DNA from 4 places in the Streptomyces sp. Root1310 genome. Region 2 is predicted to be linked to each of the others. Evidence: riboswitches for the same ligand, from Rfam matches in the RefSeq annotation. Region 2 holds a riboswitch; each other region holds the start of a gene.

What was found. A riboswitch is a leader RNA that binds a small molecule or an ion and turns the genes downstream of it on or off. The one in region 2 is predicted to bind cyclic di-AMP.
Positions count from the first base shown of each region.
Region 1: linked by a shared signal. The riboswitch ahead of ASD48_RS33830 (M23 family metallopeptidase) and the one ahead of ASD48_RS38305 (M23 family metallopeptidase) in region 2 are both predicted to bind cyclic di-AMP.
Region 3: linked by a shared signal. The riboswitch ahead of ASD48_RS18865 (transglycosylase SLT domain-containing protein) and the one ahead of ASD48_RS38305 (M23 family metallopeptidase) in region 2 are both predicted to bind cyclic di-AMP.
Region 4: linked by a shared signal. The riboswitch ahead of ASD48_RS14250 (C40 family peptidase) and the one ahead of ASD48_RS38305 (M23 family metallopeptidase) in region 2 are both predicted to bind cyclic di-AMP.

Region 1 covers NZ_LMEQ01000032.1:126,133-133,417, forward strand. The annotation lists partial or broken gene ASD48_RS33815 (DNA topoisomerase IV subunit A) at 1-77, opposite strand, end outside; gene ASD48_RS33820 (pitrilysin family protein) at 348-1,697, shown strand; gene ASD48_RS33825 (pitrilysin family protein) at 1,694-3,082, shown strand; cyclic di-AMP (ydaO/yuaA leader) riboswitch at 3,302-3,470, shown strand; gene ASD48_RS33830 (M23 family metallopeptidase) at 3,485-4,228, shown strand; gene ASD48_RS33835 (GntR family transcriptional regulator) at 4,417-5,112, shown strand; gene ASD48_RS33840 (HPr family phosphocarrier protein) at 5,339-5,620, opposite strand; gene ASD48_RS33845 (bifunctional GNAT family N-acetyltransferase/acetate--CoA ligase family protein) at 5,798-7,285, shown strand, end outside.
Region 2 covers NZ_LMEQ01000033.1:457,085-464,369, reverse strand. The annotation lists gene ASD48_RS38315 (PrsW family intramembrane metalloprotease) at 1-1,392, shown strand, start outside; gene ASD48_RS38310 (aldo/keto reductase) at 1,450-2,394, opposite strand; gene ASD48_RS38305 (M23 family metallopeptidase) at 2,726-3,748, opposite strand; cyclic di-AMP (ydaO/yuaA leader) riboswitch at 3,756-3,924, opposite strand; tRNA gene ASD48_RS38300 (tRNA-Met) at 4,318-4,391, opposite strand; gene ASD48_RS38295 (dihydrofolate reductase family protein) at 4,463-5,590, opposite strand; gene ASD48_RS38290 (MarR family transcriptional regulator) at 5,659-6,183, shown strand; gene ribA (GTP cyclohydrolase II) at 6,401-7,042, shown strand; gene ASD48_RS38280 (NUDIX domain-containing protein) at 7,020-7,285, opposite strand, start outside.
Region 3 covers NZ_LMEQ01000012.1:162,818-170,102, forward strand. The annotation lists gene ASD48_RS18850 (glycosyltransferase) at 1-484, opposite strand, end outside; gene ASD48_RS18855 (GNAT family N-acetyltransferase) at 533-1,597, opposite strand; gene ASD48_RS18860 (HAD family hydrolase) at 1,889-2,713, shown strand; gene ASD48_RS18865 (transglycosylase SLT domain-containing protein) at 2,898-3,371, opposite strand; cyclic di-AMP (ydaO/yuaA leader) riboswitch at 3,375-3,601, opposite strand; gene ASD48_RS18870 (polyprenyl synthetase family protein) at 4,245-5,255, shown strand; gene ASD48_RS18875 (DUF2092 domain-containing protein) at 5,482-6,762, shown strand; gene ASD48_RS18880 (ABC transporter ATP-binding protein) at 6,891-7,285, shown strand, end outside.
Region 4 covers NZ_LMEQ01000005.1:123,955-131,239, reverse strand. The annotation lists gene ASD48_RS14260 (ATP-dependent Clp protease proteolytic subunit) at 1-398, shown strand, start outside; gene ASD48_RS14255 (hypothetical protein) at 406-711, shown strand; cyclic di-AMP (ydaO/yuaA leader) riboswitch at 1,054-1,265, shown strand; gene ASD48_RS14250 (C40 family peptidase) at 1,269-1,742, shown strand; gene ASD48_RS14245 (ATP-binding protein) at 1,806-2,288, opposite strand; gene ASD48_RS14240 (helix-turn-helix transcriptional regulator) at 2,502-3,362, shown strand; gene ASD48_RS14235 (DUF397 domain-containing protein) at 3,372-3,614, shown strand; gene ASD48_RS14230 (8-amino-7-oxononanoate synthase) at 3,661-4,788, opposite strand; gene bioB (biotin synthase BioB) at 4,936-6,195, shown strand; gene ASD48_RS14220 (adenosylmethionine--8-amino-7-oxononanoate transaminase) at 6,188-7,285, shown strand, end outside.

The DNA of each region.
Region 1 (7,285 bases), on a different contig from region 2:
TCGACGACGTCGATGTCGAGGATCCGCTCCTCGAACGACTCGTCGGGCGGCGGGGTCTTCGTGCTGCGGCGGGCCATCGCTGCCGGCTCCTTGCTGGGGCGTGATACGGGATCTGACGCGGACCATTGTGGACCGTGGCACTGACAGCACGGGCGAGGACCCGGCGTCGGCCGTCCGGCCCGAACGCAGAGGCATCTCCTCCACGGCTGCCCGCAGGCTACGCGATCTCGCTCTCGGCGTATGTCGTCCGGGAACTTCGCGGACCGTCGGCACGCTTGCATACAGTGGCAGGACCGGCAGGAAAACCGCGGTTTCGACGACCGCGTCCGCGATCGGAAGGGACGTACATGCCCATGGGTCACACGGCCACAGCCCAGGCAGGCTCCGGGGGCCTGACAGCGACCGAGCACCGCCTGGCCAACGGCCTGCGCGTGGTGCTCTCGGAGGACCACCTGACCCCCGTGGCGGCGGTGTGCCTCTGGTACGACGTCGGTTCACGCCACGAAGTCAAGGGACGTACGGGCCTTGCTCACCTTTTCGAGCACCTGATGTTCCAGGGCTCCGGCCAGGTCAAGGGCAACGGACACTTCGAGCTGGTCCAGGGGGCCGGCGGCTCGCTCAACGGCACCACCAGCTTCGAGCGCACGAACTACTTCGAGACCATGCCCACCCACCAGCTGGAGCTCGCCCTCTGGCTGGAGGCCGACCGCATGGGCTCGCTGCTCACCGCGCTGGACGACGAGTCGATGGAGAACCAGCGCGACGTCGTCAAGAACGAGCGCCGTCAGCGCTACGACAACGTCCCCTACGGCACGGCCTTCGAGAAGCTGACCGCTCTGGCCTACCCGGAAGGCCACCCGTACCACCACACGCCGATCGGCTCGATGGCCGACCTGGACGCGGCGACCCTTGAGGACGCGCGCGCGTTCTTCCGGACGTACTACGCGCCCAACAACGCGGTCCTTTCCGTGGTCGGTGACATCGACCCGGAGCAGACGCTCGCCTGGGTCGAGAAGTACTTCGGCTCCATCCCCGGACACGACGGCAAGCCCGCGCCCCGTGACGGCGGGCTGCCCGACGTCATCGGCGAGCAGCTGCGCGAGATCGTCGAGGAGGAGGTGCCGGCCCGCGCGCTGATGGCCGCCTACCGGCTGCCCGAGGACGGCACGCGCGCGTGCGACGCCGTGGACCTGGCGCTCACCGTCCTCGGCGGCGGTGAGTCCTCCCGGCTGTACAACCGGCTGGTGCGCCGGGACCGTACGGCCGTCGCGGCCGGCTTCGGCCTGCTGCGGCTCGCCGGAGCGCCCTCCCTGGGCTGGCTGGACGTCAAGACGTCCGGAGACGTCGAGGTGCCCGTCATCGAGGCCGCCATCGACGAGGAGCTCGCCCGGTTCGCCGAGGAGGGGCCCACGGCCGAGGAAATGGAGCGGGCCCAGGCGCAGTTGGAGCGCGAGTGGCTCGACCGGCTCGGCACCGTCGCCGGCCGCGCCGACGAACTGTGCCGGTACGCCGTCCTGTTCGGCGACCCGCAGCTCGCCCTGACCGCCGTGCAGCGCGTGCTGGACGTGACGTCCGAGGAGGTGCAGGAGGTCGCCAAGGCCCGCCTGCGCCCCGACAACCGCGCGGTGCTCGTCTACGAGCCGACCGCCGCCGAAGCCCCCGCCGACCAGGACGAGAACGAGGAGGCGGCCCGGTGACCGAGCTCGCCACGATGGACTTCCACCCCCAGCCCCGGGCGGGCGAGGCCAAGCCGTGGGCGTTCCCGGCGCCCGAGCGCACCGCTCTCGCCAACGGCCTGACCGTGCTGCACTGCCACCGTCCCGGCCAGCAGGTCGTCGCCGTCGAGATCCTCCTCGACGCGCCCCTGGACGCCGAGCCGGCCGGCCTCGACGGCGTCGCCACGATCATGGCGAGGGCCTTCTCCGAGGGCACCGACAAGCACTCCGCCGAGGAGTTCGCCGCCGAACTGGAGCGCTGCGGCGCCACTCTGGACGCGCACGCGGACCACCCCGGTGTCCGGCTGAGCCTCGAAGTGCCGGCCTCGCGCCTGCCCAAGGGCCTCGGTCTGATCGCCGACGCCCTCAGGGCCCCCGCGTTCGCCGACAGCGAGGTCGAGCGCCTCGTCCGCAACCGCCTGGACGAGATCCCGCACGAGCTGGCCAATCCCTCCCGGCGCGCCGCCAAGGAGCTCTCCAAGGAGCTCTTCCCGGCCACCGCGCGGATGTCGCGGCCGCGCCAGGGCACCGTGGAGACGGTCGAGAAGATCGACTCCGCCGCCGTACGCGCCTTCCACGAGAAGCACGTGCGTCCCGCCACGGCCACCGCCGTGGTCGTCGGCGACCTCACCGGTGTCGACCTGGAGGCGCTCCTCGGCGACACCCTGGGCGCCTGGACGGGCTCCTCGGCCCAGCCGCGGCCCGTGCCGCCGGTGACCGCCGACGACGCCGGCCGGGTCGTCATCGTGGACCGTCCCGGCGCCGTCCAGACGCAGCTGCTGATCGGCCGGATCGGCGCCGACCGGCACGACCGTGTGTGGCCCGCTCAGGTGCTCGGCACGTACTGCCTCGGTGGCACCCTCACCTCCCGCCTGGACCGCGTCCTGCGCGAGGAGAAGGGCTACACCTACGGTGTCCGCGCGTTCGGGCAGGTCCTGCGGTCCGCCCCGGACGGCTCGGGCGCCGCGATGCTCGCCATCAGCGGCTCCGTCGACACCCCGAACACCGGTCCCGCTCTGGACGACCTGTGGAAGGTGCTGCGCACCCTCGCCGCCGAGGGGCTGACCGACGCCGAGCGTGACGTCGCCGTGCAGAACCTGGTCGGTGTGGCGCCGCTGAAGTTCGAGACCGCGGCGGCCGTCGCCGGAACGCTGGCGGACCAGGTCGAGCAGCACCTGCCCGACGACTTCCAGGCCACGCTGTACCAGCAGCTCGCCGCGACCGGCACGGTGGAGGCCACCGCGGCGGCCGTGAACGCCTTCCCGGTGGACCGCCTGGTGACCGTCCTCGTCGGTGACGCGGCCCAGATCAAGGAGCCGGTCGAGGCCCTCGGCATCGGCGAAGTGAAGGTCGTGCCCGCGGAGTAGGCAAAGGCCGTGTCCGCGGAGTAGGCGGCGGCACGCGCGTGTGGGGGCCCTGGTCGACCGAGCGTCACCAGGGCCTCCGTATGTCCGAATTGATGCGGAGGTTGCCCGTCTGCCCTGTGGGATGCGCTACAAAAACCGGGATCCGTTTGAGGATTGAAACCCGCGCCGCTTAGCTTCATCCGGACTGTTCGTCAGGCAGTGCGCCGCAGCCGCGGCACCGGACAGTCATCGCCGAGTCCCCGTACGGCGCGAGCCAGGGGAGCCGGGGACCCACTTGTGAAGTCCCTGGGGTGAATCGGACGCCCGCGCGTGAACGCGAGGGGGTCCGTAGGAGACCTTCCTGCTCCGAACCCGTCAGCTAACCCGGTAGGCGAGAGGGAAGGAAAGGACACACCCGACTTCATGGCGTTCACCTGCGCGCCCGGCAAGCATCGTCGTCCCGGCCGGATGCAGCGGACCACCGCTCGCGCGGCGGGCGTCGCGGCGCTCACCACCACCGGCGTGATGGCCACCGTCGCCGCCTCCCCGGCCCTCGCCGCCGAGCCCAGCCCCGAGCAGACCGGGCTGATCCCCGTCGTCACCGCCTCCGAGGCCGTCGCGGAGCAGGTCGACGACCAGGTCGCCGTGCAGAAGCACGCGGCCTTCGAGGAGGCCGCCCGGCAGGCCGCCGCCAAGAAGGCCGTGGAGGAGCGCGAGGCACGCGTGCGTGCGGCCCGCGAGGCCGAGCGCAAGCGCCTCAACACCTTCGTCTCGCCGATCACCGGCTCCTACGTGTCGACCAGCTACCAGGCCAGCAGCTCCCTGTGGTCCTCCGGCAGCCACACCGGCATCGACTTCCACGCGGCGAGCGGCACCACCGTGCACGCGGTCGGCATGGGCACCGTCGTCGAGGCCGGCTGGGGCGGGGCGTACGGCAACCAGATCGTCATCAAGATGAACGACGGGACGTACACCCAGTACGGTCACCTGTCGTCCATCGAGGTGTCGGTGGGCCAGCAGGTCACCCCGGGCCAGCGGATCGCCCTGTCCGGCGCCACCGGCAACGTCACCGGCGCGCATCTGCACTTCGAGGCCCGCACCACCGCGGAGTACGGCTCGGACATCGACCCGGTCGCCTACCTCCGCAACCACGGCGTGAACGTCTGACGACCCACGGCGACAGATCGTCTTGCCCCGGCCCTCCCGGCCGGGGCTTTCGCCGTTTTCGAGGCACTGCTGTCCAAAAAATATCCCTGGATTCCGGCCCGCCATCGGAAATCCCCGCTCATTGCAATAGAGTCACGGAACACACGTCAATCGTCGACGTTTCACGGGGATTAAGGCGGAGGTCCGTCATGCGTATTCCGGCGCACTCGGTGTGCACGGCCATTCGGGACGACATCGTCGCGGGTGTCTACGAGCGCGGCAGCCGCCTCACCGAGGAACTCCTCGCCCGCCGCTACGGCGTTTCCCGCGTCCCCGTCCGAGAGGCGCTGCGCACGCTGGAGGCGGAGGGCTTCGTCGTCACACGGCGGCACGCGGGCGCGTGCGTCGCCGAGCCGACCGAGCAGGAGGCCGCGGACCTGCTGGAGATGCGCATGCTCCTGGAGCCGCTCGGCGCCTCCCGGGCCGCCCAGCGGCGCACCGAGGCCCATCTGAAGGTGCTGCGCGGCCTCGTCCGGCTGGGCCAGGAGCGGGCCAGGCGGGGCAACAGCGAGGATCTGCGCTCCCTGGGGGGCTGGTTCCACGAGACGCTCGCCCAGTCCTCCGGAAGCCATGCCCTGACGTCGATGCTCACCCAGCTGCGCCACAAGATCGCCTGGATGTACGCGGTCGAGGCGCCGGGCAACCCCGTGGAGTCCTGGGCGGAGCACGGCGCGATCGTGGACGCGGTGGCGCGCGGCGACGGCGAGCGCGCGCGGGCGATCACGGCGCTGCACACCGAGCGCGCGACGGCCGCGCACCGGCTGCGCTTTTCCGGCGGTCCCGAGCGCGCCGACCGTGTGAGGACTTCGCAACCTCCCGTAAACATGACGGGTCTGCGGCATTAACACGAGGGCCGTATACAAAGAGGGGGATAATTCGCGGGGGATTATTTCTGCTGCCCGTGACGGGAAATGCGAAGGGCTCGCCCGATAATTCGGACGAGCCCTTCGGGGTTTAGCAGGACGACACCTTCGGAGTGGCGAACACCGCCACCGTCAATTGAGCTGCCCCGGCGACGCGCAACCGCTTCCGCGTGTGCGGCGGCGGTTCGGGCGGCAGGGGGCTGCGCGCTCAGACGGTCTCGGGGAGCTCCTCGAGACCCTCGGCGACCAGCTTCGCCAGGCGGTCGAGAGCGGCGTCCGCGCCGTCGGCCTCGGAGGCGAGGACGATCTCCTCGCCGCCCTGGGCGCCCAGGCCGAGAACGGCCAGCATGGAGGCCGCGTTGACGGGGTTGCCGTCGGCCTTGGCGATCGTCACCGGGATACCTGCGGCCGTGGCGGCCCGGACGAAGATGGAAGCGGGGCGGGCGTGAAGGCCCTCGGCCCAGCCGACGTTGACGCGGCGCTCAGCCATGTGATGCTGCCCTTCAGTGTTCAGGTTGTCTAGACCAGTGTTCCACACGTGAAGCGTGTGAGGGAGGGGTCGTGTGTCTCTTCCCGACGTGGTCGTCGGATCGCGGCCTCGATCCGACGTGCGTCCTCCACAGACTGCCTCGCGCCGTTGTCGTACGCGAGCCGTACTCTGGGCCCCATGCAGAGCGCGTCGGACCGGCACGAGTACCCCGCCCACTGGGAGGCCGACGTGGTGCTGCGCGACGGCGGCACCGCGCGCATCCGCCCCATCACCGTCGATGACGCCGAGCGCCTGGTCAGCTTCTACGAGCAGGTTTCGGACGAGTCGAAGTACTACCGCTTCTTCGCGCCCTACCCGCGCCTGTCCGACAAGGACGTCCACCGCTTCACGCACCACGACTTTGTGGACCGGGTGGGACTCGCGGCCACGGTCGGCGGCGAGTTCATCGCCACCGTACGCTACGACCGCATCGGTGCCGACGGCATGGCCGCCTCGGCCCCGGCCGACGAGGCCGAGGTCGCGTTCCTCGTCCAGGACGCCCACCAGGGCAGGGGTGTCGCCTCCGCGCTGCTCGAGCACATCGCGGCCGTGGCGCGCGAGCGGGGCATCCGCCGCTTCGCGGCCGAGGTGCTCCCCGCCAACAACAAGATGATCAAGGTGTTCACGGACGCCGGGTACACCCAGAAGCGCAGCTTCGAGGACGGCGTCGTGCGCCTGGAGTTCGGCCTCGAACCCACCGAGCGCTCAGTCGCCGTGCAGCGCGCGCGGGAACAGCGCGCCGAGGCGCACTCCGTGGGGCGGCTGCTGGCGCCCGGTTCCGTGGCCGTCGTCGGCGTCGGCCGCAGCCCCGGCGGCGTCGGCCGCAGCGTCCTCGGCAACCTCCGCGAGGCGGGCTTCACCGGGCGGCTGTACGCCGTGAACAAGGCCTTCCCCGAGGATCTGAAGGAACTGGACGGGGTGCCCGCCCACCGCTCGGTGCGCGACATTGCGGAGCCCGTCGACCTCGCGGTCGTCGCCGTCCCCGCAGAGCAGGTCCCCGAGGCCGTCGTCGAGTGCGGCGAGCACGGCGTGCAGGGACTCGTGGTCCTCTCCGCCGGCTACGCCGAGAGCGGTCCCGACGGGCGGGAGCGCCAGCGCGAACTCGTGCGGCACGCACGCGCGTACGGCATGCGGATCATCGGCCCCAACGCCTTCGGAGTCATCAACACCTCCCCGCAGGTGCGGCTGAACGCCTCGCTGGCCCCGGAGATGCCGAGACCCGGCCGGATCGGCCTGTTCGCCCAGTCCGGCGCCATCGGCATCGCCCTGCTGTCCCGCCTCCACCGGCGTGGCGGCGGCGTCACCGGCGTCACCGGCGTATCGACCTTCGTCTCCTCCGGCAACCGCGCGGACGTCTCGGGCAACGACGTCCTCCAGTACTGGTACGACGACCCCGACACCGACGTCGCCCTGATGTACCTGGAATCCATCGGCAACCCGCGCAAGTTCACCCGCCTCGCGCGGCGCACGGCGGCCGCCAAGCCCCTGGTCGTCGTCCAGGGCGCCGGTTCCGCCCCGCAGGGGCACGCCGTACGGGCGACCCGGCTGCCCCACGCGACCGTGTCGGCGCTGCTGCGGCAGGCCGGCGTGATCCGCGTGGACACCATCACCGAACTGGTCGACGCG
Region 2 (7,285 bases):
GGCCTGGTCATCCTCGCGCTGGTGCGCGAACAGACCGGTACGGAGGGATTCCTGGTCGGTCTCGGGCTCGCCGTACTGCCCGTGCCGCTGCTGGTCGCCGCCTTCCGATGGCTGGACCGGGTCGAGCCGGGACCCTGGCGCAACCTGGTGTTCGCCTTCGCCTGGGGCGCGTGCGCGGCGGCGCTGATAGCCATCATCGCCAACAGTTTCGCGACCAGATGGATAGCCACCGCGACCGCCGACCCGTCCGGCGCGGACACCCTCGGGGCGACCGTCATAGCGCCGATCGTCGAGGAGTCCGCCAAGGCGGCCGCCGTCCTGCTGGTGTTCCTCTTCCGCAGGCGGGACTTCACCGGGATCGTCGACGGCGTGGTCATAGCCGGGGTCACCGCCACCGGCTTCGCCTTCACCGAGAACATCCTCTACCTCGGCACGGCCTTCGGCACCGACCAGCTCACGGGCGACACCGGCATCGCCTCGGTCACCGCGGCGACCTTCTTCGTCCGCGTCGTCATGTCGCCGTTCGCGCACCCCCTGTTCACCGTTCTGACCGGCATCGGCTTCGGCGTCGCCGCGCTGACCGGGGACCGCCGGCGCGTGCGGCGCGTGCTGTTCCCGCTGGGCGGGCTGCTCCTCGCGATGGGCATGCACGCCCTGTGGAACGGCTCCTCGTCGTTCGGCGAGTTCGGGTTCTTCGCGGTGTACGCGGCGATCATGGTGCCCGCGTTCGGGCTGCTGACCTGGCTGGTGGTGTGGACGCGGCAACGCGAGCTGCGCACCGTACGCGAGGAACTGCCCGCCTACGCGGCCGCCGGCTGGCTCACCCCGGCCGAGCCGTTCGCGCTCGGCTCGATGCGGGCCCGGCGGCTGGCCCGGGAGTACGCCGGCCGGCACCTCGGCAAACCGGCCGCGCGGGAGGTCGCGCGGTACGAGGCGTACGCGACGTCACTCGCGTTCCTGCGGCACCGCGGCCGACTGGGGCGGGCCGGTGCCGACTTCCTCGTACGCGAGCGGGAGTTGCTCAACGAACTGTGGAGGCGGATGGACGTCGCCCGGCCCGCGCTGGACCACGCGGCCCGGATGACGGCCCCGCCGGTGCGGGTGGCGGCGCCGCCCTGGCCGGTCCCCGGGGTGTACGGGTACGCCCAGGGTCCCGCCCACGGCCAGGCGCACGGCCAGGCCCAGAGCGCCGGATTCGGCCGTCCGACGGCGCCGGTGTACGGCAATCCGGCGGCGCCGTCGTACGGGTACGGCATCGGCTACGGGTACGGGTACGGGTACGGGTACGGCTACCCCGCGACACACGTCCCCGGACCCGGACACGGACCCGCGCACGGACCCGGAGCCGGGTATCCGGCGGGACCGTACCCCGCCCCCCACTCGCACCAGTAACGCGGGCCGGGGCAGGCGGGGCCGGGGCCCGGCTCAGGCCGTCAGGTCGTCAGGCCGTCAGGCCGAGGCGCGGGTCAGCCGGGTGATCTCCTCCGCCGTCAGTTCCAGCCGCGCCACCCCCAGCAGCGCCGGCAGCTGCTCGACCGTCCGCGCGGAGGCGATCGGCGCGGCCACCGTGGGCTGCGCGGCGAGCCACGCCAGGGCGACCGTGGGGATCTGGGCGTCATGGGCCCGGGCGATCTCGTCCAGGGCGGTGAGGACGTTGCGGCCCCGCTCCGTGTCGAGGTGCTTGGCGGCGCCGGCCGCGCGGGCGCTCCGCACGGTCGTCCCGGGCCGGTACTTGCCGGTGAGGAAGCCGGCGGCCAGGGCGAAGTACGGGACGGCGGCGAGGCCGAAGCCGGCGGCGAGGTCCTGGAGTCCGCCCTCGTACGTGTCGCGGGAGACCAGGTTGTAGTGGGGCTGGAGGGCGACGTACCGGGCCAGGCCCTCACGGTCGGAGAACTCCAGGGACTCCTGGAGGCGCTCGGGCGTGATGTTGGAGGCGGCGATGTGCCGCACCTTGCCCGCCCGCACCAGTTCGTCGAGCGCGCCGATGATCTCCTCGACGGGCACCTCGGGCTTGTCGAAGTGCGTGTAGTAGAGGTCGATGTGGTCGGTGCCAAGACGGCGCAGCGAGGCGTCGGCGGCGGCCTTGATGTTGTCCGCGGACAGGCCGGGGAACTCGGGGTGCTGGCTCACCTTGGTGGCGATCACGACGTCGTCGCGGTTGCCCCGGGTCTGCAGCCACCTGCCGATGATGGTCTCGGACTCACCACCGCTGTTGCCGTCGATCCACGCCGAGTAGGAGTCGGCGGTGTCGACGAAGTTGCCGCCCGCGGCCGCGTAGGCGTCGAGTACGGCGAAGGAGGCCGTCTCGTCGGCGGTCCAGCCGAAGACGTTGCCGCCGAGAGAGAGCGGGAAGACCTCGAGGTCGGAGGAGCCGAGCTTGCGTAGAGAAGTCATGCTTCGTGTCAACGGACGCCGACGGCCCGCCCATTCCGGGCGTGACGCGAAGAACATGTGAACAGCACGTATGTCCGACACCTCTGACCGGCACCTACGACCGGGCACCTACGACCGGCACCCATGGACGGCAGAGACCGGCACCTATGGCGCCACAAGACCGGCAGCCCTGACGCGGAGGGCGCCAGGGCTGTTGTTCGGATCAGGGTGGCTCGGGGTGGCTCGGGGTGGATCAGGATCTATCAGGGTGACCGGACGAACCGGCTCGGGGAAGCCGAGCGAAAGACTCAGGGTTCCTGGAGGGACGGCTCAGGGGCTCCGCAGGGACGGCTCAGGGGTTGAGGCCCTTGCCGCGCAGCCAGGCCGCCGGGTCGATGCCGTCGGCGCTGCCGCCGGGGTGGACCTCGAGGTGGAGGTGGGCCCCGGTGACGTTCCCGGTCGCGCCCACCCGGCCGATCACATCGCCGGTGGCGACCTTCTGGCCGACGCTGACGCTGATCGACGACTGGTGGCAGAACCACAGCTCGGTGCCGTCGTCCAGGGTCAGGATGGTGCGGTAGCCGTAGGAACCGGCCCAGCCGGCCTCGGTGATGGTGCCGCTGTGGACGGCCTTGATGAGCGTGCCCGTCGGCGCAGCGAAGTCGAGACCCGTGTGGTAGCCGGAGGACCAGAGCGAACCGGCCTGACCGAACGTCGAGGTGATGGTGTACGAGGAGGTCGGCAGCGTGTACTGCTTGGCCAGCTCGGCGAGGCGCGCGGCCTCGGCCTTGGCGGCGGCTTCCTCGGCGGCCTTCTTCTTCGCGGCGGCGGCCTTGGCCTCCGCCTCCTTCTCGGCCTTGGCGGCGGCGTCGGCCTCGGCCTTGGCCGCTGCGGCGAGGGCCTTGACCTCGACCTGGGACTGCTGCGACTCGGCCTGCGCCATGATCCGGCTGCGCAGTGCCTCGCCGGCGTCGGCGGCGCTCTCCTCGGTGTCCACGGCGGCCTCGGAGCCGAAGCTGGCGAGGGCCGGGGCGGCTTCCGGGGCGGGCTCGTCGTCGGTGATGAGCGAGCCCACGTTGGGCAGGTCCGGCATCGAGATGGAGACCGGGGCCTTGCCGGTGTTGGCGCTGGCCATCCCACCCGCGCTGACGGCGGCTATGACGCCGACGCCGAGAACGGTGGAGCTGCGGGCGAATCCGCCGCCGCGCTGCTTGGCGACGCGGTGCTTGCCGCGTACCGGGCGAGTGGACTCCGCGGTGGGGTTCCACTCCTCCCAAGGTCCCTCGTCGGTGCGGTAGTCGCCGTAGCCGAAGGTCTCGGTGGACCGCTGGCCGGGGACGTACGGGGCCTCGGGGGCAGGCGGGTTGGACGCCACGCGGGCGCACTCCTTTCCTTCCGTCGCCTACCGGGTTAGCTGACGGGTTCGGAGCGGGAAGGTCTCCTACGCGCGTATACCGGTCGTGGACTCTGCGAGTTCACGACGGCTTCCGCGTGATTCACCCCATGGTGGTGGTTCCCCGGTTCCCTTGCGGGATTCGGCACATGCCGCACGGAGCCGACTCTGGTGCCGGCTGGGACGACCGCGCTGCGTTATCGAACGTTAATAGACCCGGGGGTGGGTTTCCAAGCTGTTCCTCTTGATCAACAACATTTCCGGCCTGGACTTTTGGGCTACCAGCGGTGAAAAACGGGCGAGTTGGCCGCGCCTCGCCATGCCCCGGAAACGCTTCGTCAGTCACACGGGTTTTGATGGTGACCCAGTTGTTATGCGCAGGGCGGTCGACCGGTCACCAAGAGTGAGGAAGGGGTCAGAGCCGTCGGAGTCGTCGGAGCTGTCAGAGCTGCCGGACCAGTCGGACCAGTCGGAGGGGGCGAAGTAGTCGGAGTGGTCGACGAAACGCCGAAGGCCGGAACCCTTTCGGATTCCGGCCTTCGGTCAATCAGTAGCGGGGACAGGATTTGAACCTGCGACCTCTGGGTTATGAGCCCAGCGAGCTACCGAGCTGCTCCACCCCGCGGCGATGAATACAACTGTACGCCATCGGCGGGGCAGAAAGCACATCGGTTGATTCGCGGGGCCCCGGTGACCTCAGAGGAGGTGGCGGTTCGGCTCCTTCGCCCGCTCCTCGTACTCCGGGAACACGAGGACGTCGACGCCCCGGGCCGTCAGCAGGCCGGTTCCGTCCGCCTCCGTGACGAAGGTGTCCGGCTCGCGCCAGGCCGTGACCACCCTGCGCACCCCGGCGTCGAGGATGAGGCGGGCGCAGGGGGCCGGGCGGGAGGAGCGGCGCGCGCACGGTTCGAGACTGCTGTAGACGGTGGCGCCGGCCAGCCGGGGGTCGGCGGGGTCGAGCTTCGCGAGGGCGGCCTCCTCGGCATGCACGACCGGGTCGCCGGCCTCGCGGGAGTGACCGCGTGCCAGCTCCGTGCCGTCGGCCGCCACGATCACCGCGCCGACGCTGAAGGCGGTCTCCGACGGCGGGCAGTCGGCGGCGAGTGCGCAGGCGAGGGCCAGCCAGTGCCGGTCGGCCGCGGCGGGCAGCGGTCCGGCGCCGGGGGCGGTGGGCTCGTAACGGTTCAGGACGACGTCCTCGATGCGCCGGGTCTCCACCAGGCGCAGGCGTCCGCCCTGGTAGCCGCCCGGCCCGAACAGGCGGGGCGCGGCCGGGTCGCCCACGAAGAGCGGGGCGAGGACGAGCTGGAGTTCGTCGGCGAGGCCCTGCCGCAGCAGCTGGGTGTGGATCGTTCCGCCGCCCTCGACCATGAGGCGCCGTACGCCGCGCACGTCATGGAGGTGTTCGAGGAGGCGGCGCCAGTCCAGTTCGGTGCCGAGCGGGACGGCGTCCGCGGCGATGCCGAGCGCGTGGACCCGCTCGGCGCCCTTCTCCGTCGTGTAGACGATCTTCTCGCCGCCCGTGTGCCAGAAGTTCGCCGCCGGGTCGAGGTCGCCGGAGCCGCTGACGGTGACCTTGAGGGGGTACGGCGGCAGTCCGGCGGCCACGCGGGCGGCGCGGCGCTCGGGGGAGTTCACGAGGAGCCGGGGGTTGTCGGCGCGGATCGTGCCGGCGCCGATGAGGATGGCGTCGACGGAGGCCCGTACCTCGTCGACGCGGTCGAAGTCGGCGCGGCTGGAGAGGAGCAGGCGCTCGGGCGTGGTGTCGTCCAGATAGCCGTCGAGGGAGACGGCGGCGGACAGCAGGACGTACGGGTACGGCATCGGCGCGGCTCTCCCTGGGATGACGGGCAGGGCTTGGTTCAAGTTTGAAACAAACTTACACTGGGGGCATGACGACTCGCTGGCTCACCCCCGAGGAGCAGCGCGCCTGGCGCGCGTATGTTGCCGGCTACCTCCTCCTCGAGGACGCGATCGACCGGCAGCTCCAGCAGGAGGCCGGCATGCCCCACCTGTACTACTCCATCCTCGCCAACCTCTCCGACATCCCGGAGCGGCGGCTGCGGATGACCGACCTCGCGGAGCGGCTGAAGATCACCCGCAGTCGGCTGACGTACGCGGTCTCCCGGCTGGAGAAGGACGGGCTGGTCCGGCGCGAGGACTGCCCCCAGGACAAACGCGGCAGCATCGCCGTCCTGACGGACGAGGGCACGACGGTGCTGGAGAACGTGGCGCCCGGTCATGTCGAGACGGTCCGCACGGCGCTCTTCGACCGGCTCACCCCCGAGCAGGTGGGACAGCTGGAGGACATCTTCACGCAGGTGGCACGCGGGTTCCAGGAGAGCGACGGCGGCGAGACGGCACCGGAGGACCTCCCGTGGCGCCGCCGCTCGTCACCCTGCTCCGGAACCCCGTGACCGGCACCTCGTGACCGGAGCCCGCGACCGGTACCCCCGTGACCGGCACCTCGTGACCGGGTCTCCTGCGACCGGGGCCCCGTGAGGGGCGCCACAAACCAGTTGCTTCAAATTTAAAGCATGGGATAGGGTCTCGACTCGTTGGATCTGCTTCAAATCTGAAGCACAAGGCGGCCCGACGCCGCCTTGTCACCGTCCTCCGGACCCGGGAGACCGCATGCCCGACACCCCCGCCGCCACCCCGCGCGCCCGCGTCCGGGTACCGCTGCGCTTCCCCGACGGCTACTCCGTCGACGCCGAACTGGTCACCTTCCACGGCCTCGTCGACGGCCAGGAGCACGTCGCCGTCGTCCTCGGCGAGCCGGTGCCCGGCGCCACCCCCCTGGTCCGGCTGCACTCCGAGTGCCTGACCGGTGATGTCTTCGGCTCGGCCCGCTGCGACTGCGGTCCGCAGCTGCGCGAGGCGGTCGAGCGCATAGCCGGGACCGGCGGTGTCCTGCTCTACCTCCGTCAGGAGGGCCGCGGCATCGGCCTCTACAACAAGCTCGACGCGTACGCCCTCCAGGACCAGGGCCTCGACACCTACGAGGCGAACGCCGCGCTCGGCCTGCCCGAGGACGACCGGGACTACACGGCCGCCGCCCAGATGCTGCGCGCCCTGGGCATCACGAGCCTGGACCTGCTGTCCAACAACCCCGACAAGGCGGGCCAGTTGCGCGATCTGGGCATCGACGTCCAGGGCCGTGTCCCGACCGGCGTCTTCACGACCCCGCACAACGTCCGCTACCTGCGCGCGAAGGTCCTGCAGACGCAGCACACGCTGCCGCTGGCGGACCTCACCGGGCTGAGCGTGGGCTGACCGCCGACGGCCCGAACGGGCCGTCCAGCGCGGCCCACTGGAGCAGCATGATGGTCTTCGCGTCGGCGATCGCGCCGGTGCGGACGAGGTCGAGGGCCTCGGTGAAGGGGAGTTCGACGACGGCGATGTCCTCGCCCTCGGCGGCCACGCCCGCCGTGTCGGCCCCGGGGGCGGAGGCGTCGTAGGGCGCGGCGAAGAAGCTGAGGCGCTCGGTGACCGAACCGGGGCTCATGAACGCGTCGA
Region 3 (7,285 bases), on a different contig from region 2:
CCGCGACGGTCTGGGCCGCGACGGTCTGGGCCGCGACGGTCTGGGCCACGACGGCTTGGGCCGCGACGGTCTGGGCCATGACGGTCTGGGCCATGACGGCCGGGGCCGTGGTGACCGGGCCGGCCCCTTCCCCGAGTTCCCCGGGCTCCGCGCGCTCCCCGGGCTCCGCGCGCTCCCCGGGCTCCGCGCGCTCCCCGGACTCCCCGCGCTTCGGGGAAGGCGGCCCGGGGGTGGCCCGGTCGCGCGTGGCCAGGTCCATGAGGACGGTCTTCGGGTCCGCGCCCCGCGGTACCGACCCGAGCAGCGTTCCGATCGGCCGTCCGCCCCTTCTGACCAGGACGAACACCTCGCCGGGCGTGACGGGCGGACTTCCCGGCCCCGGTCTGAGGACACCCCCGTCGTCCAGTTCCAGCTCGGCGACCTGCACCGGCTCGATGTCCAGGAACCTCTGTATCTCCTGCTGTGCACGTGCAGCGCGGTACATGAACCCCCCTTGTCTCACGCCCGTCATTCCGCCGGCCGGTGCCGCCCGTCACGGCCGGCGCAGTCGGCCCGCGCTCTTCAAGGTCCGTGCGGCCGCGGCGGCGAGCCTCGGCCGGCTGCGCACGAAGTGATGAGCCCGGCGGGACGGCTCACGGCCGAGCCAGTAGAGCGCGGCGCCCACCCCCGGACGCGACCACGCCCCCTCGTACACGGGAAGCTCCCCGGTCTTCAGCGAGTCCTTGTACTCGGCCGCGCCCCGCCCCAGGTCGAGCAGCCCGATGCCCTCGGCGGCGGACGACTCGGCCATCCGCAGGTGCAGCACCAGGCCCGGCGAGAACTTCGCCAACCCCGGTTCGTACGCGGGGAACCAGCAGGCCAGGACAGTCGACGAACGCAGTCCGAAGTGCGCGGCGATCGGTTGGTCACCGGCGTAGAGGACGGAGAGCGTGCCGGAGCACTCCGGCGCGCGGGTCTCGGAGAGCACGTGTACGAGCCGGGTGATCCACTCCTGTGCGAACCGGTCCCGGCGGCCGGTCCTGCGGTACTGCGCGGACTTCCACGCCATGAGCGTGCGCAGTGCGGCCGGATCGCGCTCGTCGAACACGAACCGCACCTCCCCGACCTGGCGGCCGAGCCTGCGCTCCTTGGCCAGCGTCGTCTTCAGGAACTTCGGCGACTGGGCGCGCAGCACGGACTCATAGGTCTCGTAACCCTTTTCGACGTCGATGACATAGGAGGCGTACTCCTCGGCCGCCTGCGGGACGAACAGCCCTTGCTCCGCCTCCAGGTTGTCGAAGGCGAAGCTCGACAGACCACACGCGCGCATCAGTTCGCCGGCCTCCAGCCCGAGACCCGGGGCCAGCACCGCGCCCTGCGCGTCCGAGACGCCGTACGCGAGGGCCTGGCCCTGTCCGAGCCGTCCCCGTTCGTGGGGCAGGAAGCCGACCGGCTCACGCCCCTCGTACACCACCGCCACCCGCGAGCGTGGCCGTACCAGGCCCACGGCGTCGGTGAACTCCGGTTCCATGAAGGGGTTTCGCGGCAGCGTCGACGCGCCACGCAGCGCGCGCCACCGCTCCCTCTCCCCCTCGCCGAGGTCCTGCGGCCTCAGCACACGAATGCGCCCACTGCTCAACCTGACCCCCCGATCAAGTCCCCCCTGGACACCTGGACGGTACCGCTCCATCCGGGCGTCGCGGTAGGTAGCGTCGTATGTTGTTGCCAACCGGTACAGAGGCCTTCAACCGTCCGCTACCCGGCGATGTGCCAGAAAGCCGTTTCATTGAGACGGTCGGCGACCAGTCGTGAGCCAGGCGTACAAGGGGAGTTGGCAGAACCGGACAGGACGTGGACGTCGTCCGGTTCGCGTCGAACCCGGGGGGCCCGGGATCCGTATTCTCTGATCATGGCCGCACCCACCGCATATGCCGCGCGCACCGCGTACTCCCTCATCGCCACCGACCTGGACGGGACGCTGCTCCGCGGCGACGACACCTTCTCCGACCGGTCCCTCGACGCGCTCGCGCGGGTGGCGGCCGCCGGCGCACGTCACCTGGTGGTGACGGGACGGCCCGCGCCCCGGGTGCGCCCCCTGCTCGACCGGCTGCACAGCAGGGGGCTCGCGGTGTGCGGGCAGGGCGCGCAGTTGTACGACGCCGGCGCGGACCGTCTGCTGTGGTCGGTCACGCTGGACCGGGAGCTGGCCGAGACCGCGCTCGGCAAGATCGAGGCGGAGGTCGGGCAGCTGTACGCGGCTGTCGACCAGGACGGTGTCGACGGACTGACGCTCATCGAGCCGGGCTACCGGATGCCGCACCCGACGCTGCCCGCCCTGCGTGTCGGCCGGCGCGACGACCTGTGGTGCGAGCCGATCAGCAAGGTGCTGCTGCGCCATCCCACGCTGTCCGACGACGAGTTGGCGTCGACGGCCCGCTCGGTGGTCGGCTCGCTGGCCACGGTCACCATGTCGGGGCCGGGCACGGTCGAACTCCAGCCCTGCGGGATCACCAAGGCGACGGGGCTGGCCCTGGCCGCCGAACGCCTGGGGCTGCGGCCCGAGGACACCGTCGCCTTCGGGGACATGCCCAACGACATCCCGATGTTCGACTGGGCGGCCCGGGGGGTCGCCATGGCCAACGCCCATCCCGAGCTCAAGGCGGTGGCCGACGAGGTGACGACATCGAACGAGGACGACGGCGTGGCCGTCGTCCTCGAACAAATGTTTCCGTAACCGGCTACCGGCTACCGGCTACCGGCTACCGGCTACGGGCTACGGGCGACCTCTACCGGCCACCGGTCGCCTGCCAACGCCTGTCGGCTGGCGACTACCGGCTGGCGGCTACTGGCTACCGGGCCGGCGGCCGCCGAGCCCCGGGCCCCGGCGGCCGCCAGCCGGTGACCGGCCGGCGGGACGGTCAGTACGCGCCGAACACGTTGTCGATCGAGCCGTAACGCGCGGCCGCGTAGTTGCAGGCGGCGGTGATGTTCGCGACCGGGTCGTACGAGTCCCACGACGTGCCGTTGACGTGGTAGGCGCGGAAGGTCGGGTCGATGACCTGCAGCAGCCCCTTGGACGGGATGCCCGCGGCCGCGTTGGAGTCCCAGAGGTTGATGGCGTAGGGGTTGCCGGAGGACTCGCGGATGACGTTGCGGTAGATGCCGTTGTACGTCCCCGGGATGCCGTGCTGCCCCATGACCTGGAGGGAGGCGCGGATCCAGCCGTCGAGGTTGTTGGCGTAGCCGAGGCTGGTGGCCGTGGAGACGGCCGGGGTCGCCGCGGAGGCGGTGGTCGCCCCGAGGACGGGGAGAGCGAGCACGGCCGCGCCGGTGGCGGCGACGGCGATCGTGCGGATGAAACGGTTGCGGCGCGGCTGAGCGGCAGCGGGCATGTCGAATTTCCTCTCCGGCGCCTGCGAGGTGAGCTGTCGGGTTCGGGCGGGAGCTGCCCGGTCGCGTCCTGACGGTCGCGGCTTTACCCCAAGCCGTACGGCCTGCCCGAAACGTCTTGTGTGTCCAAGACATCCGGAAATCCGTTTCGGCGACTTACCTGGTTCCCCCGCTCCTGCCGAGCGTTATCGATGGGTGTGCGGGCGGCGGCAGGATTCGGCGTTCCGCCCGACAGGCCGGGAACGTATGCGAGAGCACATGTCCGAAACAAGTACCGGATTCACAGATCACCCCTATTGACCTTGGTCTGTGGCCTATGGGGTGCTTGATCCTTTGTGGGTGCAAAGCTTCAACTTGCTTGAGGGGTGCGGAGAATCGGTGAAGGGGGGACCTGAGCCGGATCTTCGTGGGGAGTGAGCCAACTCACCAGCTTGCACAAGAGTGGCGAATCGGGCATTAGTCCCAACTCATCGTTAAAGCACCGGCGATGAGTGGTGGAGGGGGCGGAGGGGGATCGCCTCCCCTCGCGCCCGACGCGTCGCGGGGGAAGGGTGAGGAGAATGCGTGATCGTCGTCACGTGGGGAGAGGGGCGCGCGGGACCGTCGGCCCGACGGGAGACCCGGTCCGGGACATGAATCCCGGGTTCCCGGTAACTCTCTCCATGTCCGCTCATATGAGCTGATCAAAAACATATCGGGCGTGATCCGATACCGCCTGGCCTGCGGGGGCCTCCCGGGCGAGTCCATTCGAGCCCGCGGGACGTGGGGGCTATCGGTGATCGAAACGTGACCGGATACGCTGACTTGAGTGATGGCAGAGACCTATCGACAAACCGCGTAATCGCCAGTAGACACCAGCAGACAGGAGACCCCTCGTGACCGTCGTCGGGCCGTTCGGGCTGAGCGTGCGGGACCAGGCTCTGGAAGCCGATGTCCAGGCCGGATTGGCGGCTGTCGAGGAAGGCTTGCTCGAGGCCACCAAGAGCGCGGTCCCGTTCATCACGGAGGCCGCCCAGCACCTCGTACGCGCGGGCGGGAAGCGGTTCCGGCCGCTGCTCGTGGTGCTCGCGTCGCAGTTCGGGGACCCGTACGCGCCGGGTGTGGTGCCCTCGGCCGTCGTGGTGGAGCTGACCCACCTGGCCACGCTGTACCACGACGACGTGATGGACGAGGCGGCCGTGCGGCGCGGTGTGTCCAGCGCGAACAGCCGCTGGGGGAACTCCGTCGCCGTCCTCACGGGTGACTTCCTCTTCGCACGCGCCTCCCACATCCTGGCCGACCTCGGGCCCGAGGCGGTGCGGGTGCAGGCCGAGGCGTTCGAGCGGCTGGTCACCGGGCAGATCCTGGAGACCGCGGGGCCCACGGACGGACGGGACCCGGTCGACCACTACCTCGACGTGCTCGGCGGCAAGACGGGCTCGCTGGTGGCCGTGGCCTGCCGCTTCGGGGCGATGATGTCCGGCGCCGACGAGACGGTCGTCGACGTGCTCACGCAGTACGGCGAGCGGCTCGGCGTCGCCTTCCAGCTGGCGGACGACGTCCTGGACATCGCCTCGGACTCGCACGAGTCGGGCAAGACGCCGGGGACGGACCTGCGCGAGGGCGTTCCCACGCTGCCCGTGCTGAGGCTGCGGGAGCGGGCGGCGCGGCTGTCGCTGCCCGAGGACATCGCCCTGTGCGAGCTGCTGGACTCCGACCTGACCGACGACGCCCGGCACACCGAGGCACTGCAGGCGCTCCGGGCCCACCCGGCGCTGGAGCAAGCCCGCCGGGACACCGTGCGGTACGCGAAGGAAGCGCGGTCCGCGTTGGCGCCGCTGCGGGAGTGCGACGCGAAGGCGGCGCTGATGGAACTCTGCGACGCGGTGGTCCACCGGGCGGGCTGACCCCGGGGACCCCTACGGGTCGGATGCCGCCTCGTCACCTCCGTGTCATACCGCAGGCGTATGTGGAGTTGAGCCCTCGGGCTGACGCTTCCCCATGGCCGATTTGGTCAGATGGGAACCACGGAAAACACCACTCCTCACCGATTCGGGTGAGAATGGCGGCTTGGGGTGGGGACGTTCAGGCGCGAGATGACCAGCCGCCGCCGACGACGGAGGTAAGGCACACATGGCACCGAAGGCATCCGACGACACCACGACCGGCGGGGAGTCGACCGGCGCGGAAGCCGACGACCTGCGCCTCGGACGGCGCAAGGCCGCACGGTACATCGTCCCGGTCACCGTGATCGGTGTGGCGGCGGCGACGATCGGGCTGGTCCCGGCGCTCGCCGACTCCGGCGACCCCGACCTGCCGAAGATCACCGCACAGCAGCTCCTCGACAAGATCGCCGCTTCGGACGTGCAGCAGCTGTCCGGGACGGTGAAGATCAGCACCGACCTCGGGCTGCCCGACCTCGGCGGACTGGAGAGCGGGCTCCTCTCGGGGGCCACCCAGGGCGGTGACGGTTCGTCCGCCGACCCGTCCACCAAGCTCACCGAGCTCGCCTCCGGCACGCACACCCTGCGCGTCGCCGCCGACGGCCCGGACCGGCAGAAGCTCTCGCTGCTGGAGGACGCCGCCGAGTACAGCGTCATCCACAACGGCAAGGACGTCTGGGGGTACGACAGCGCCTCCAACGAGGTCTACCACTCGACCGCCGACGAGAACTCCGGCGAGGGCGCAGGCAAGGGCTCCGGCAAGGCGGAGACCCCCGTCCCCGCCACGCCCAAGGAGCTCACCGACGACGCCCTGAAGGCGGTCGACGACACGACCTCCGTGACCGTCGACGGCACCGTCCAGGTCGCCGGCCGTGACGCCTACAAGCTGCTGGTCAAGCCGAAGCAGTCCGGTTCCACGGTGGGCGCGATCAGTGTGGCCGTGGACGCGAAGACGGGTCTGCCGCTGAAGTTCACGCTGACCCCGGCGAGCGGCGGCGCAGCCGTCGTGGACGCGGGCTTCACCCAGGTCAGCTTCGCCAAGCCCGCCGCGTCCACCTTCGACTTCACCGCCCCTAAGGGCGCGAAGGTCACGGAGGGCGACGAGGCCGGGGAGAGCGCCCCCGGGCACCCGGGCAGGTCCGACGACCTCGCGAAGGACCTCGAAGGCCTCGAAGGCGCCGAAGGCGCCGAAGGCCCGGACGGACTCGACGGCCTCAATGTCCTCGGCGAGGGCTGGACGTCCGTCGCCGTCTTCGACACCGGTGGCGAAGGAATGCCCTCGGGCACGGAGGCCGGTGGCGACCTCGGCGGCTTCCTCGGCTCGTTCGGCGACAAGGTGACCGGCAAGTTCGGCTCCGGCACCGTCTTCTCCACCCGCCTGATCAACGCCCTGATGACGGACGACGGCAAGGTCTACGTCGGCGCGGTCACCAAGGACGCCCTGGTGAAGGCGGCGAACGCGGCGAAGTAGGCCGAGCGGCCAAGCATGCGGGACCGCCGAGCGGTGAAGTGATGCAGTGACGAAGTGGCGGCGCGGGTGACGTAGAGCAGCGGCCGGCCTCCGGACACCCGGAGGCCGGGAGGCCGGGAAGGAAGCCGATGGGGGAGTCAGCGCCGGAGTCCGTGCGGGAGCCCGAGCCGGAGTCCGTGCCGGGCACCTTGGCGGAGTCGGCGCCCGGCACCTTGCCGGAGTCAGCGCCGAAGTCCGTACAGGTGCCTGCGGACGACGACGCCGTCATCCGCACCCGCGGCCTCACCAAGCGCTACCGCGGCGGGCAGCTCGCCGTGGACGGCCTCGACCTGACCGTCCCGGCGGGCAGCGTCTTCGGCTTCCTCGGCCCCAACGGCTCCGGCAAGACCACCACCATCCGCATGCTGATGGGGCTCATCGAGCCCACGGCCGGCTCGGCCCGCGTCCTGGGGCAACCCATGCCGCGGGCCGCGCGGGCCGTACTGCCCCACGTCGGGACCCTCATCGAGGGTCCCGCTCTCTA
Region 4 (7,285 bases), on a different contig from region 2:
TGACGGCCCTCTACGACACGATCCGGTACGTCACCTGTGACGTGGAGACCACCTGCCTGGGCCAGGCGGGTTCGTCCGCGGCGGTGCTGCTGGCGGCGGGCACGCCGGGCAAGCGCTACGCCCTGCCGGGCGCGCGGATGACGATCCGCCAGCCGTCCCTGCCCGAGCCCGTCCAGGGACAGGCGAGTGACCTGGCGATCCAGGCCGAGGAGCTGGCCCGCGTCCGCGCGAGCCTGGAGGAGATGCTCGTACGGCACACCGGGCGGACGCCGGAGCAGGTGACCGCGGACATCGAGCGGGACAGGTTCCTCACCGCCCAGGAGGCCCTGGAGTACGGCCTGGTGGACGGGATCATCCCCAGCCGCAAGGCCTCGGCCGGCGCGCCCGGCGGGAGGTGAGCGGCCGATGGTGCCCGAGCTGCCGCCGCTGCCCGCGCTGACCCGCGCGGAGGCCGAGCTGATCGACGGTTACCTCGACGTGGTCGACCTGCTCGGCCGGATCAACCCCGCCCATCACGGCGACACCTATCGCGGACTGCGCGCCGCCCAGGCCCTGGTGACCAAGGCGACCGCGCTGCGCGACGCGCTGGCGCGGATGCACCAGCGGGGCGAGAGCGAGCTGCACGCGCCGACGCTCGCGCGGGCGCTGCGCGTCCTGGACGGCGAGCGCCGCACCGGGCGGGTCACGCTGCCCCCGCTCTCCGACAGTTGACCCGCCGGATCCACCTCCGGTCCGGACCCCTCGCGCTCAGGACGTGACGACCGGACCGGAGTTGAAACGGCCCAGAAGAGGTACCCCCGTTCAGCGGAGCGTCTACTGTTCCCCCGACCCCCTTGCGGTTGCGCAAAAGGGCGCTCTTCGGGCGGAATAACGGGCTCCACCGCTGGTGGGAGCCCCTGAGGTGCCTTGACACCTGATCGCCCATCAGGGTGTCCACCCGAACGGGTGAGTGGTGAGTAACCCCACAAATCCCCGGTTCCGTTGGGATTTTCGGACATCGGTGAGCCAAGATCCCTGACTGACGACAAGCCCCCGCCACAAGCGGCGGGGCGGTCCGGGCGGACGCCGAGTCCTGCCGCCGCCCGGATGACCGGTCGACAGGAGTGCATCGGCAGGAGTGGAGGACCCAGGCACGACGGGTCGCCGGAACGGTCACGCCATGGCCGGGCCGAGCAGCCCTTGGGGTGAAGCCGCAGCAGCGGCCGGGCAACTTCGCCAGCCCGAATCCGACAGGTCATCCTTCACAGGCGGCTGACGAAGGGTTGCGCATGACTGCGCTCAATCGTGTCCCGTCGCTCATGGCCCGGGCCGGTACGGCCTCGGCTTTCGCCATCGCCGCCGTCGGCGGCTCGGTCGTGGTCCCGGGGCTCGCCCCCGACGCCGCGGCCGCCACACCGGCGACGAAGGCGCTCCAGATCGCGGCCTCCAAGAAGGGTGCCCCCTACAAGTACGGGGCCACCGGACCGAAGAGGTTCGACTGCTCCGGGCTCACGCTGTACTCGTTCAAGAAGGCGGGCAAGAGCCTGCCCCGGACGGCGTCCCAGCAGTACAACAAGACGAAGCACATCAAGGCGTCGAGCCGTAAGGCAGGCGACCTCGTGTTCTTCCACTCGGGGTCGAACGTCTACCACGTCGGGATCTACGCGGGTAAGGGCAAGATCTGGCACTCGCCTAAGACCGGCGACGTGGTGAAGCTCCAGAAGATCTGGACCAAGAGCGTCTGGTACGGGCGGGTCCGCTAGGGCCTGGGCCTGCCCGGGTCACGGGCCGGTTTCCCGGGGTGGTGGGGGCGTCCTGACGCGCCTTCACCGCCCCGGGAGCTCTCCCTCCGCCGGGGCCGTCAGGGCACCGGCCACCGGCTCCGCCGCCGGGACGGCCCACGGGAGCTCGACGGTGACCGTCTTGCCCCCCTCCCGGGTGGGCCGCACTCTCAGCCTGCCGCCGCACTCCGCGGTCAGCCATCGAATGATCACCATCCCTCGGCCGTTGTCCTGCTGGACGGCGGCCGGCAGTCGTTTCGGGAAGCGCGGGTGGCTGTCGGTGACCCCGACGCGCAGGTGTTCGTCACGGTCGAGGACCAGGTCCACCGTGAAGGTGGGTGACTGCCCGAAGGTGTGCTGTACGGCGTTGGTGGCGAGTTCCGAGACGATCAGCCGGACGGCGTCGGCCATCTCCGCGTCCGCCGGCAGGCCCCATTCCCCGAGAGCGCCGGCCACGAATACGCGAGCCGCGTAGACCGAGGCGGGATCGCTCGGCAGAGTGACGGATGCTTCCAGGTGATCTGCCATGGCGACGTCGACCCTTTCCCACGGGACCGGGAGCCCGACACGGTGCGGATGGTTCGAGTACGGTCCCGGACTGGTGCTTCTCCGCCAGACTGCCATTACCGCGCCGGTCACGGGTGGGATCCACCAAGATATGCATATATCTGTCGCCCGATGCGGTGAACTCTGCGACGGCAGAGCGTATTTGGTCGGCCCGATAGGAGTAAGGAGGAGCCCATGCAGCACGGTCCCGCGGTGCGCCGCCGGAAGCTGGGCGCCGAACTGCGCAATCTGCGCGCCCAGGCGGGTCTCACCAGTGGTGAGGCGGCCCGGCTCGTGGGCTGGCACCAGTCCAAGGTGAGCCGCATCGAGACCGGCATCAGTGGATCGAAACCGGCCGATGTGCGGTTACTTCTCGACGCCTATGGCGTCGAGGATCCGCAACTGCGGGAGCTGATGCTGGCGTTGGCGGGCGACGACGGCAGTGGCGGCCGGGACCACTGGTGGCACGCCTACCGCGGGGTGCTGCCGCCCACCTACCGGGACTTCATCAGTCTGGAGTCACAGGCGAGCGCGATGCGCACCCTGGAGACGACAGTGGTACCGGGGCTGCTGCAGACGCCCGAGTACGCGCGGGCGGTGACCAGGGCATCCGTGGACGGCGGCGCCGAGGACCAGCTCGACACCCTGGTGGAGGTGCGGCTGGCCCGCCAGGACGTGCTGCGTGCGCAGCCGCCGCTGGAACTGTGCGCGGTGCTCGACGAGGCGGTGCTGCGACGGGAGGTGGGCGGGCCCGAGGTGATGGCGCGACAGCTCGGCCGGCTCGTGGAAGCCGCCCGATTGCCCCAAGTTCGGCTCCAGGTGCTGCCGTTCGCCGCCGGAGCGCATATCGGGGTAACCGGCCCTTTCGTTATCTTCTCATTTTCGCGCACTTCTGATCTGGATGTTGTCGTTCTCGACCACTTGACGAGTAGCCTCTATCTCGAACGGAAAGAAGACCTCCAGGCCTACACCGAGGCCTTCAACGCCCTTCGGGCGCACGCCCTTTCGCCCGGGGACTCATCGGATTACATCGCCGCGATAGCCGACGGCGCGTAAGGAGGCACCATGTCCGCACCACCGCGGAACGTACCTTCCAGTACCGATCCCGACCGTCTCCCCGATGTGCGATGGCTGCGCAGCAGCTACAGCACGGGAGCGAACAACTGTGTGGAGACGGCCCGGCCGACCTCCGGCCCCTGGGCCGGTCTGCTCGCCGTCCGCGACTCCAAGGACCCGGCCGGACCCGCTCTGCTCTTCTCCCCCGAGAGCTGGTCGGGCTTCACGGCCGTCTTTTCACGGGTCCGCTGACCGCACCGCAGTAGTCAGAGGCGGTCCACGGCCGTGTCACGCCGACTCATGGTCGTGTTTCGCCGATCACCCGTACAGCGCGTTCCAGCTCGGCCCCGGAGAGGTCCGCACGCGCGGTCAGCCTGAGGCGTGAGATGCCGTCGGGCACGGAGGGAGGACGGAAGCAGCCCACGGCCAGGCCTGCCGACCGGCAGTCCGCCGCCCAGCGCAGCGCCCCCTCCGGGGACGGCGCACGCACGGAGACGACCGCGGCGTCCGGACGCACCGCCGCCAGACCCGCGGCCGTCAGGCGCGCGTGCAGCTCGCCCGCCACCGCACGCGCGCGTGCCGCGCGCTGCGGCTCCCGGCGCAGCAGCCTGAGGGCGGCCAGCGCCGCCCCCGCCGCCGCCGGGGCGAGGCCCGTGTCGAAGATGAAGGTCCGGGCCGCGTTCACCAGATGCTCGATCACCCGCGCGGGACCCAGCACCGCGCCGCCCTGGCTGCCCAGCGACTTGGACAGCGTGACCGTGACGACGACGTCGTCGGCACCCGCCAGACCGGACGCGTACGGAGCGCCCCGGCCGCCGTCCCCCAGTACACCGAGCCCATGGGCGTCGTCGACGACCAGTCCGGCGCCGTGCTCCCGGCAGGCGGCCGCCAGCGCGGCCAGCGGGGCGGCGTCGCCGTCGACCGAGAAGACCGTGTCGGAGACGGCCACGGCCGGGCCGTCGTGTGTGCCGAGCGCCTTGCGCACCGCGTCCGGATCGGCGTGCCCCACGACCTGCGTGGTGCCGCGGGCCAGCCGGCAGCCGTCGATGAGCGAGGCGTGGTTGCCCGCGTCGGAGACGATGAGCGACCCGTGCGGGGCCAGCGCGGTGACCGCGGCCAGGTTGGCGGCGTATCCGGAGGAGAAGACGAGGGCGGCCTCGAAGCCGCAGTGCTCGGCGAGCTCCCGCTCCAGCTCGCCGTGCAGCTCGGTGGTGCCCGTGACGAGCCGGGAACCGGTGGCACCGCCGCCCCAGGTCCTGGCGGCCGCCGCGGCCCCCTCCGTGACCTCGGGATGGCGGGCCAGGCCCAGGTAGTCGTTGCTCGCCAGGTCCAGGAGCGGCGAGTCGGCGGGGCGGGGCCGCAGTGTCCGTACGAGTCCGGCCCGGCGCCGCAGCTCCGCCTGCTCGTCGATCCAGCCGAACGCCATGGGTCCTCCGGGCTTTTGTAGGTAGCGGACAGACACTAGCGGCCCGACCGCCCACCCACGGTGTGGCAATACCCACACGTCGAACCCGGTGTGTTGTGCGATCCCTACCTTGGCCCGGAGCGGGTGCGTAGGACAGGATCGGCTCTCATGGACCTGCTGAACACGCTGGTGGACAAGGGGCTTCGGCGCGAGCTGCCGACCCGCGAGGAAGCGTTGGCCGTGCTGGCCACTTCCGACGACGACGTGCTGGACGTGGTGGCCGCGGCCGGCCGGGTGCGCCGGCAGTGGTTCGGGCGACGGGTGAAACTCAACTACCTCGTCAACCTCAAGTCGGGGCTGTGCCCCGAGGACTGCTCCTACTGCTCCCAGCGACTCGGCTCCACGGCCGGGATCCTGAAGTACACCTGGCTCAAGCCGGAAGAGGCCTCGCAGGCGGCGGCGGCCGGGCTGGCGGGCGGCGCCAAGCGGGTCTGCCTGGTGGCGTCCGGGCGTGGTCCGACGGACCGTGACGTCGACCGGGTCGCCGGCACCATCAAGGCGATCAAGGACCAGAACGAGGGCGTCGAGGTCTGCGCCTGTCTCGGCCTGCTCTCCGACGGCCAGGCCGAACGGCTGCGCGAGGCGGGCGCCGACGCCTACAACCACAACCTGAACACGTCCGAGAGCACGTACGGGGAGATCACGACCACGCACACGTACGCCGACCGGGTGGACACGGTGCAGAAGGCGCACGCGGCGGGTCTGTCCGCGTGCTCGGGTCTGATCGCCGGCATGGGCGAGTCCGACGAGGACCTGGTGGACGTCGTCTTCTCGCTGCGCGAGCTGGACCCGGACTCGGTTCCGGTGAACTTCCTCATCCCGGTCGAGGGCACCCCGCTCGCCAAGGAGTGGAACCTCACCCCGCAGCGCTGTCTGCGCATCCTGGCGATGGTGCGGTTCGTCTGCCCGGACGTCGAGGTGCGCATCGCGGGCGGCCGCGAGGTCCATCTGCGCAGCATGCAGCCGCTCGCCCTGCACCTGGCCAACTCCATCTTCCTGGGCGACTACCTCACGACCGAGGGCCAGGCCGGCAAGGCCGACCTGGAGATGATCGCGGACGCCGGCTTCGAGGTGGAGGGCGCGGGACAGGTCACCCTGCCCGAGCACCGGGCGACGGCGGCCGGGGGCTGCGGGTCCCACGAGGGCGGTGGCTGCGGCTCGCACTCGGGCGGCGGGTGCGGCTCGCACGAGGACGCCGGGTGCGGCTCGCAGGCGGGCGGCGGTGTGTGCGGCTCCGCGCCGGCGTCGGCCGCGGCCGCTGAGCCGACCCCGGCCGTGGCCCCGGCCGCGGCGGTCGGCGAGGCCCGTACGGACCTGGTCGCCGTGCGCCGACGGGGCGCCGGTACCGATCTCGCGCCCAATGCCTGAGCGGCCCCGGCTGGGGGTGCCCGAGCTGCTGGAGCTGGACCGGCGGCACGTGTGGCATCCGTACGGTCCCATGCCCGGCCGGGCCGAACCGCTCGTCGTGGAGTCGGCAAGCGGGGTACGGCTGCGGCCCGCGGACGGCTCGGATGACCTGGTCGACGGCATGGCGTCCTGGTGGTCGGCGATCCACGGCTACAACCACCCGGTGCTCAACGAGGCCGTGCGCGAGCAGCTGGGCCGGATGAGTCATGTGATGTTCGGCGGTCTCACCCACGAGCCCGCCGTACGTCTGGCGAAGCACCTTGTCGACATGTCGCCCGAGGGTCTGGAGCATGTCTTCCTCGCCGACTCCGGTTCGGTGTCGGTCGAGGTCTCGGTGAAGATGTGCCTCCAGTACTGGCGCTCGCTGGGCCGCCCGGCCAAGCGACGCCTGCTGACCTGGCGCGGCGGATATCACGGCGACACCTGGCAGCCGATGTCCGTGTGCGATCCCGAGGGCGGGATGCACGACCTGTGGACCGGGGTGCTGCCCCGGCAGGTCTTCGTGGGCCCGCCGCCGGTGGAGTTCGAGGAGGCGTACGCCGAACTGCTGCGCGAGACGATCGAGCGGCACGCCGACGAACTGGCCGCGGTCATCGTGGAGCCGGTGGTGCAGGGCGCGGGCGGGATGCGGTTCCACTCCCCCGGCTATCTGCGGGTGCTGCGCGAGGCGTGCGACGCGCACGACGTGCTGCTGGTGTTCGACGAGATCGCGACCGGGTTCGGGCGCACGGGCGCGCTGTTCGCCGCGGAGCACGCCGCGGTGAGTCCGGATGTGATGTGCGTCGGCAAGGCGTTGACCGGCGGTTATCTGACGATGGCGGCGACGCTGTGCACGTCCCGGGTGGCCGACGGGATCTCGCGGGGCGAGGTGCCGGTGCTGGCCCACGGGCCGACGTTCATGGGCAACCCGCTCGCCGCGGCCGTCGCCTGTGCCTCGATCGAGCTGCTGCTCGGGCAGGACTGGCTCGCCGAGGTCAAACGGATCGAGTCGGGGCTGCGGGACGGACTCGCCGCGGCGGCGGAGGTCCCGGGCGTCCGGGACGTCCGGGTC